4 regions of the Streptomyces sp. NPDC031379 genome follow, and region 3 is predicted to be linked to each of the others. Evidence: riboswitches for the same ligand, from Rfam matches in the RefSeq annotation. Region 3 holds a riboswitch; each other region holds the start of a gene.
What was found. A riboswitch is a leader RNA that binds a small molecule or an ion and turns the genes downstream of it on or off. The one in region 3 is predicted to bind cyclic di-AMP.

Region 1: linked by a shared signal. The riboswitch ahead of ACZ5CW_RS14155 (transglycosylase SLT domain-containing protein) and the one ahead of ACZ5CW_RS02695 (C40 family peptidase) in region 3 are both predicted to bind cyclic di-AMP.
Region 2: linked by a shared signal. The riboswitch ahead of ACZ5CW_RS30300 (M23 family metallopeptidase) and the one ahead of ACZ5CW_RS02695 (C40 family peptidase) in region 3 are both predicted to bind cyclic di-AMP.
Region 4: linked by a shared signal. The riboswitch ahead of ACZ5CW_RS39185 (M23 family metallopeptidase) and the one ahead of ACZ5CW_RS02695 (C40 family peptidase) in region 3 are both predicted to bind cyclic di-AMP.

The regions. Positions count from the first base shown of each region.
Region 1 is NZ_JBVIIT010000008.1:164,684-166,875, reverse strand. It holds gene ACZ5CW_RS14160 (HAD family hydrolase) at 1-712, shown strand, start outside; gene ACZ5CW_RS14155 (transglycosylase SLT domain-containing protein) at 846-1,331, opposite strand; cyclic di-AMP (ydaO/yuaA leader) riboswitch at 1,335-1,516, opposite strand.
Region 2 is NZ_JBVIIT010000023.1:160,999-163,190, reverse strand. It holds gene ACZ5CW_RS30305 (alpha-galactosidase) at 1-831, shown strand, start outside; cyclic di-AMP (ydaO/yuaA leader) riboswitch at 1,142-1,298, shown strand; gene ACZ5CW_RS30300 (M23 family metallopeptidase) at 1,304-2,192, shown strand, end outside.
Region 3 is NZ_JBVIIT010000001.1:575,783-577,974, forward strand. It holds gene ACZ5CW_RS02695 (C40 family peptidase) at 1-965, opposite strand, end outside; cyclic di-AMP (ydaO/yuaA leader) riboswitch at 974-1,144, opposite strand; gene pcrA (DNA helicase PcrA) at 1,431-2,192, shown strand, end outside.
Region 4 is NZ_JBVIIT010000042.1:31,491-33,682, forward strand. It holds gene ACZ5CW_RS39180 (PP2C family protein-serine/threonine phosphatase) at 1-637, shown strand, start outside; cyclic di-AMP (ydaO/yuaA leader) riboswitch at 872-1,038, shown strand; gene ACZ5CW_RS39185 (M23 family metallopeptidase) at 1,048-2,082, shown strand; gene ACZ5CW_RS39190 (aldo/keto reductase) at 2,177-2,192, shown strand, end outside.

The DNA of each region.
Region 1 (2,192 bases), on a different contig from region 3:
GCGGGTGGCGCGGGCGGGCGCCCGGCATCTGGTGGTGACGGGCCGGCCGGCCCCGCGGGTGCGGCCCCTGCTGGCGGACCTGGGCTGCACGGGGCTCGCGGTGTGCGGACAGGGTGCTCAGGTCTACGACGCCGCCGCCGGCCGCCTGCTGTGGTCGGTCCGGCTGGACCGGGAGCTGGCGGAGAACGCGCTCGGCAAGATCGAGGCGGAGGTGGGGCAGGTCTACGCGGCCGTCGACCAGGACGGCACGGACGGGCTCACGCTCATCGAGCCCGGGTATCTGATGCCGCACCCGACTCTGCCGGCGGTACGGGTCGGCCGGCGCGACGACCTGTGGTGCGAGCCCATCAGCAAGGTGCTGCTGCGCCACGCGACCTTGTCCGACGACGAGTTGGCGGCGGTGGCGCGCGCGGCGGTGGGCTCGCTGGCGACCGTCACCATGTCGGGGCCGGGGACCGTGGAACTCCAGCCGTGCGGGGTGACCAAGGCGACCGGGCTGGCGCTGGCCGCCGAGCGGCTCGGGGTCGGCCCCGAACAGGCTCTGGCCTTCGGGGACATGCCCAACGACATCCCGATGTTCGACTGGGCCGGACGCGGGGTCGCCATGGCCAACGCGCACCCCGAACTCAAGGCGGTGGCCGACGAGGTCACCTTGTCGAACGAGGACGACGGCATCGCCGTCGTCCTCGAAAGACTTTTCCCGACCGACTGAGCGGCACTTCGGTACCACTCGTCAGTGCCACGCCGTCGGCCGGAGGCCGGTGCGCGCCGGTCCGTCAGGTGTCGGTGCGCGCCGGTCCGTCGTATGCCGGTCCGCCCTGTGTCGGGTGTCGGACCGGGGTGGGTCAGTACGCGCCGAACACGTTGTCGATCGACCCGTACCGCGCGGCCGCGTAGTTGCAGGCGGCGGTGATGTTGGCGACCGGGTCGTAGACGTTGAACGACGTTCCGGCCACGTGGTAGGCGTTGAACGTCGGGTCGATGACCTGGAGAAGGCCCTTGGACGGGATGCCCTTGGCCGCGTTGGAGTCCCACAGGTTGATGGCCATCGGGTTGCCCGACGACTCCCGGATGATGTTGCGGTGGATGCCGTTGTAGGTGCCCGGGATCTTCTTCTCGGCCATGATCGCGAGCGACTCGCGGATCCAGCCGTCGAGGTTGTTCGGGTACCCGGCGGGGGTGGTGGCCGGGGTGGTCGCGCTGTCGGCCGCGGAGGCGCTGGTCGCGCCGATGAGCGGGAGCGCGAGGACGGCGGCGCCGGTACCGGCGGCGGTGAGGGCGCGGACGAGGCGGTTGTTCCGGGTGCGGCGGGGCTGAGCGGCAGCAGACATGGGGAAGTTCCTCTCCGGCGCCTGCGAGGTGAGCTGTCGGGTTCGGGCGGGGAGGTGCCCGGCCGTGCCCTGGGAGAGGCACGGCTTCACCCCGAGCCGTTCCGGTGCGACATGGGTCGTCCGGTCCGGCGGCTTACCTGGGTCCCCCGCTCCTGCCGTACGAATGAGTTCGTCGATGGGTTACGCGGGCGGCGGCAGGATTCGGCGTCCGCCCGACGGCCCGGAACGTATGCGAGAGCACATGTCGGGAACAAGTACCGGATTCGTACAACGCACTATTTGACCTTGATCTGTGCCGTATGAGGTACTTGATCCTTTGCGGATGCCAATCCTCAACTGGCCGACGGCGCAAGGGGAGAAGGGTGTCCTGGCGGGTTGGTCCGGCCAGGGGGGCGAGTGACCCAATTCACGAAATAGCAAAGTGCAGCAAATCAGACATGAGGGATTCAGGTGATTCGGGCTTCAGGTCGGCCGGAGGTGGAACCCGCAGTGCGGCGCCCGTCGTTCTCGTGGTGACCGCGGCGCGTGCTCGTGGTGGCCGTGGCGTGCGGAGGGCGCCATGTGTGGAGGGAGGTGGGCCGTCCGGGCGGATTCGGGGCGATTCGGGCGTGGCTGTCCGTCTGTCGCGGTGGCCCGGGGTGGCGGTGGCCGGCGCTCCGGTGAGGGTGCGGGCGTTACTCCGCTCACCCCTCGGTTCGCGACAAAGTGTGCAGATTCCTGTTAAGTCGATAAATGTCCGTTCTTAACAGCTGATCACAACCATACCGGTCATGATCCGATACCGCCCAGGCTGGACCGGTGGGCGCTATCGGTGATCGAAAGAGGACCGGATACGCTGACTCGAGTGATGGCAGCGACCTA
Region 2 (2,192 bases), on a different contig from region 3:
CTCAACCTCGCCCGCGAGGACGTCCAGGAGTACCTGTGGGAGCAGCTGGACACCCTGCTCTCCAGTGCTCCGATCGACTATGTGAAGTGGGACTTCAACCGCTGCTTCACCGACGCCGGCTGGCCCGGCGAGGCGTATCCGCAGCGCCTGTGGGTCGACCACGTCCGGGCCCTGTACGCCCTGCTGGACCGGCTGCGCGCGGCGCACCCCGGGGTCGCGTTCGAGTCCTGCTCGGGCGGTGGCGGCCGGATCGACCTCGAGGTGATGAGCCGCACCGACCAGGTGTGGACCTCTGACAACACCGACCCGCTGGACCGGCTCGCCATCCAGCACGGCTTCACCCAGATCCACCCCGCCCGGGTCATGGCCGCCTGGGTCACCGACAGCCCGAACACCCAGCTCAACGGCCGGGTCAGTTCGCTGCGGTTCCGCTTCGTCAGCGCCATGGCCGGCGTCCTCGGTGTCGGCGGTGACCTCACGGAGTGGACCGAGGAGGAGCTGGCGGAGGCCCGGCGGTGGGTGGAGCTGTACAAGGAGATCCGCCCGGTCGTCCAGCGCGGCGAGCTGTACCGGCTGCGGCCCCCGACGGGCGGTCTGAGTGCCGTCCAGTACGTCCTCGATGACGAGACGGTGGTCCTCGCCTGGCTGCAGGCGCAGAGCTACGGCGAGCCGGTGCCGGCGGTGCGGCTGCGCGGACTCGACCCGACAGCGGCGTACGAATGCCGCGAAACGGGCGAAGTGCATCGAGGGGCCGTCCTGCTGCACCACGGGCTGCGCACCGCGCTGCGTGGCGACCTGGATGCGGCGGTTATCCGGCTACGCCGTATCTGAGCCTTCTGACCGAATTGACGCCTTAATTCCAACTCGCCGCGGAATAAGGGCCTGTGGCGGGATGGTGCGTGAGGAGCGTCATATCGGTGACGGAGTGTCGCGCGTCATGTTCACGTAATTCTTATGCCTGAAAAGGGGAATTGAAAGGCGAAGACGGCACCGAATTCACGCAGGGTGACCGCTTGTCCCTGCCTTCGATCTTGGGATGAGGGAACGGCGGGAACCGGCTGCTTGTTTCCGTACGTCGTGCTCGCTTACGTTCGCCACCAATCCGGACGGAACGCCGAATCCTGCCGCCGCCCGGAGCCCGCACACACTTGACCCGTGTCCGGCAGGAGCGGGGGACCCACCAGGTACGACTGCCTGTCCGGTCTCCGCGACAGGCTAGGGGTGAAGTCGCGCACCGCGCGGCCGGGCAGCTCCAGCCCGAACCCGACAGCTGACCTCGCAGGCGTCGGAGAGGAATTGCGCCATGCCCGCGAAGGGTAAGCACCGACGTCCCAAGACCCCGCGTTTTTCCCGCTCCATCGCCGTCGCCGGAACCGGCGGCGCCGCGCTGGCCCTGCCGCTCATCGGAGCCATCGGAGCGCACGCCGCCACCCCGGCGCAGTCCGTTTCCGGAAAGACCGTGCAGTCCCTTCCCGTCACGGCGAAGAAGACCGCGGCACAGCCGGATTCGACGGTGCGCACCTATACGGTGAAGTCCGGCGACTGCCTCTCCGCGATCGCCGGCCGGCAGCACGTCAGCGGCGGCTGGCACCAGCTCTACGAGGACAACCGGCAGGCCATCGGCGCCGACCCCGCGCTGATCCACCCGGGCCTCGAACTCACGCTCGGCAAGAAGGCCGCGCAGACCCGCACCGAGCCAGCCACCCCGCAGTCCACCGCGGCCGAGCCCCAGGCCTCGACCGCCGCCAAGTCCTCCGGGACGCAGGCGGCCCCGGCCAAGTCGTCCGGCTCCGCCCCCTCGACGGCCACCGCCACCGGCTTCACCCTCCCGGTGGCCGGCGCCACCGTCGGCACCGGCTACCACGTGGCCGGCAGCATGTGGTCCAGCGGCTACCACACCGGCGTCGACTTCGTCGTCCCGACCGGCACCTCCCTCAAGGCCGTCGGCGCGGGCACGGTCGTCTCGGCGGGCTGGGGCGGGGCCTACGGCAACCAGGTCGTCATCAAGCTCGAAGACGGCCACTACGCCCAGTACGCCCACCTCTCGCAGCTCTCCGTCTCGGCCGGCCAGACCGTGACCGCGGGCCGGCAGGTCGGCCTGTCCGGCGCCACCGGCAACGTCACCGGCCCGCACCTGCACTTCGAGATCCGCACCACGCCGGACTACGGCTCCGACATCGACCCGGTCGGCT
Region 3 (2,192 bases):
ATGATCGATTCACCACCGCGGTCGACGGACTCCTCGCGGACGTACGCGCCGGGCTCCGGAGCGTGGATCATCATCCCGTCGCCCGTGCAGAGGCCGACATGGCTGCTGTCGTCGTGGAAGAAGACCAGGTCACCGGCGCGCGCGTCGGAGAGGGGGACCGGGGTCCCCGTGGCGGCCTGGGCCCGGGCGCTGCGCGGGAGGGTGACGCCGGCGGCCTTCCACGCGGCCTGGGTGAGGCCGGCGCAGTCGTAGGAGCCGGGCCCGCTGGCGCCGCTCACGTACGGCTTGCCGATCTGGGCCCGGGCGAAGGCGACCGCCTTCCCGGCCTTGGTGGCCTGCCGCGAGTCGGCGGTCCCGTACGCCTGCGGACCGGCCTGCGCCGGCTGCCGTCGGCCGGGCGCGGCCGGCCGCGCGTCCTCCTGGGCGGTGAGCCGGGACAGCAGCCCGCGCGTGGTGGCGAGCTTGTGCTGGACGGCGGCCTTCGCGGCCTTCACGTCGTAGGGCGGGGCGTCCGGCGCCTGCGGGATTCTCGTGGCCCTGCCCCGCTCGGCCGTGTCCTTCACCCGCGAGGCCAGCCGGTTCATCACCCTGCTCTGGGCGAAGTGGTCCTGCGGATACTCCTCGAGGAGGGAGGCGGCCGTGTCCGCGGTGGCCGCGAACGGCATCCACCCGTCGCGGGCCTTGGCGAGCAGGCCCGCCCGCCGCGCTTCCTCCTGGCGCAGTTCCTCGGTATGCGCCCGCTGCCTGCCCGCCGGTTCCTCCTCCGGCGTCGAGTCGGCCTGGCGGTAGAACTCGTCGATCTTCTTCTCGATCTCCTCCAGGCTGGGCCGGCCGTCGTCGGCGGAAGCGGCCTCGGCCGTCTGGGACAGGACGGCCACGGAGGTGAACGCGGCGGTGGCCAGGGCGGGGCCGCGCAGGCCCGGTCCAAGGGTGCCGCCGGGGCGCGGCTTGCGGTGCGACGCCAAGGGAGGCGACTCCTTCCAACATGCCGCCTACCGGGTTAGCTGTCGGGTTCGGGCGGGTGCTTCGGAAGGGTTGCCCTACGGCGTCGTCCCGGGCGGGAGTCGGCCGATTCACCCCAGGATCGGTGGGTCCCCGGCTCCGGGCACCGTGCGGGGCGCGCCGGACTCGGCGGAGGCCGCATGGCCCGGCGACGTTCGCCGGAGAGGGGTCGTGCGGCCTGACGGCAACTTAGCCAACTCGTGTGTCTCCTGTGAAGGTTGGTGTGCGGTTTGTCCGATACATTTCCGTGACCTGGGGTCGGTTTCACGTGGGCGTGAACAGGCGGTTCCGCAGCGTGAGGGGCTGGTCGGGGCCGGTGGGGCGACGATCGGCTCGCCGCTTCGCGTCCGGGGGCGGGACCCGGCCGCGGGGCCGGGTTCCGGGTACGGGGACGGTTTGTCGGTGGGGCGCCCTAGACTCGTAGAGCGATGAGCAGCCTCTTTGACGACAGCTTCCTGGCGGACCTCCAGCGCCCTCGCGGGCACGAGGAGGAGCCTCCGCCACCGCCCGAGGACGATCACGCTCCGGAGCCGATTCCGGACGATCTGTTCGGCGGGAAGTTCGACGCGCCGCCGGACCGGGACGCCTACTACCGCGACGGCGCCCCCCGCCCGGCGATCGACGCGGCGGCACTCCTGGAGGGGCTGAACGAGAACCAGCGCGCCGCGGTCGTGCACGCCGGCTCCCCGCTGCTCATCGTCGCCGGCGCCGGCTCCGGCAAGACGCGCGTGCTCACCCACCGCATCGCCCACCTGCTCGCCGAGCGGAACGTCCACCCGGGCCAGATCCTCGCGATCACCTTCACCAACAAGGCCGCCGGCGAGATGAAGGAGCGCGTCGAGCAGCTCGTCGGCCCGCGCGCGAACGCGATGTGGGTGATGACCTTCCACAGCGCGTGCGTACGGATCCTGCGCCGGGAGTCGAAGAAGCTCGGCTTCACCTCCTCCTTCTCGATCTACGACGCAGCCGACAGCAAGCGCCTGATGGCCTTGGTCTGCCGCGACCTCGACCTCGACCCCAAGCGCTTCCCGCCCAAGTCCTTCAGCGCCAAGATCAGCAACCTGAAGAACGAGCTGATCGACGAGGAGGACTTCGCCGCCCAGGCCACCGACGGGTTCGAGAAGACCCTCGCCCAGGCCTACGCGCTGTACCAGTCGCGGCTGCGCGAGGCGAACGCGCTCGACTTCGAC
Region 4 (2,192 bases), on a different contig from region 3:
CGCGTTCATCGGCGGCGACCTCTACGCGGTGCAGGACAGCCCGCACGGCGTCCGGCTGGTCGTCGGGGACGTGCGCGGCAAGGGCCTGGGCGCGGTCGCCGCCGTCGCCGTGCTGATCGGGGCGTTCCGGGAGGCGGCCGAGCAGGAGACCACGCTGGAGGCGGTCGCCGAGCGGCTGGAGCGGGCGCTGGCCCGCGAAGGCACCCGGCGGGACGGCATCGACGCGTTCGAGGGCTTCACCACCGCCGTCCTCGCCGAACTCCCGCACGGCGACGGCGTCGTACGCGTCCTCAACCGCGGCCATCCCTCCCCGCTGCTGCTGCACGCCGACGGCACCCTGCGCATCCTGACCGCGCACGAGCCCGCGCTGCCGCTCGGCATGGGCGACCTCGGCATGTGGCCCGACCGGACGCTGGAGGCCGCCTTTCCGAGCGGGGCCACCCTGCTGCTCTACACCGACGGTCTGTCCGAGGCCCGGGACGCCCACGGCCGGTTCTACGAACCCGAACGACGGCTCGCCGGACGTGCCTTCCCCGACCCCGGCGCACTGCTCGGCCGGCTCGCCGCGGAGGTGCGGCGCCACTCCGGCGGCGGGATGACGGACGACATGGCGCTGCTCGCCGTACGGCAGCCATGAGCAGCCTCACCGAGGGTGACCGGTCGACCGCCGTGCGCATAACATCTGAGTCACCATCAAAACTTCTGTGACTCCTGAACCGCGGCCAACTCGCCCGATTTGCAGCGGTCCTGGCAGGTAAGTCCGCGGCCGAAAAGGTTAATGATCAAGCCGAACGGCTTGGAAAGTGCCTGGCACGTCTATTAACGTTCGATAACGCAGCGCGGTCGTCCCAGCCGTCACAAGAGGCGGCTCCGTGCGCATGCGCCGAATCCCGCAAGGGAACCGGGGAACCACCACCTTGGGGTGAATCACGCGGACACCGACGTGAACTCGCTGAGTCCACGCCTGGTATACGCGCGTAGGAGACCTTCCTGCTCCGAACCCGTCAGCTAACCCGGTAGGCGGAGGAAGGAAAGGAGCACGCCCGCGTGGCGTCCAACCGCCCTGCCCCAGAAGCCCCGTTCATACCGGCTCAGCGTGAGACCGAGACCTTCGGTTACGGCTCCTACCGCGCCGAGGAGGGCCCCTGGGAGGAGTGGAATCCCACCGAGGACTCCGTCGCCCCGGTCCGCGGCCGGCACCGTGTCGCCAAGCAGCGCGGCGGGTTCGCCCGCAGCTCCACCGTTCTCGGCGTCGGCGTGATCGCCGCGGTCGGCGCGGGCGGCATGGCCAGCGCCAACACCGGCAAGCCGCCGGTCTCCATCTCCCTGCCGGACCTGCCCTCCGTCGGCTCGCTCTTCGAGGACGACTCCGCCCCGGCACCCGAGGCCACCGCCACGACCGCGCTCAGCGACGTCGGCGTGACCTCCGCCGACACCGAGCAGGACGCCGACGCGGGCGAGGCCCTGCGCAACCGGATCATGGCCCAGGCCGAGCAGCAGCAGAGCAAGGCCGACAGCAAGGCCACCGCCGTGGCACTCGCCGCCGCCGAGAAGCAGACCGCGGACGCCGCCGCGAAGGCGGAGAAGGAAGCCGCCACCAAGGCCGCCGCCGCCAAGGAGAAGGCGGAGGCCGACGCCGAGAAGGCCGCCGAGGCCAAGCGGCTGGCCGAGCTGGCCAAGCAGTACGCGCTGCCGACCTCCTCGTACACGCTCACCTCGACGTTCGGCCAGGCCGGCTCGATGTGGTCCTCCGGCTACCACACCGGCCTCGACTTCGCGGCTCCCACGGGCACCCTCATCAAGGCCGTCCACACCGGCACGATCACCCAGGCGGGCTGGGCCGGCTCCTACGGCTACCGCACGGTCCTCACCCTCGACGACGGCACCGAGCTGTGGTTCTGCCACCAGTCCTCGATCAGTGTCTCCGTCGGCCAGAAGGTCTCCACCGGCGACGTCATCGGCCGCGTCGGCGCCACCGGCAACGTCACCGGCCCGCACCTCCACCTGGAGGTCCACCCGGGCGGCCAGTCCACCGGCATCGACCCGATGGCATGGCTGCGGGACAAGGGCCTCAACCCCTGACACGTCCCTCCGGGAGCCCGCGGGGGCACCCCTTTGCGGGATCTTGGCGCCGACGGCGGAATGCGATCATCTGCCGTCGGCGTTGACGTGGAGCATGACTTCTCTGCGCA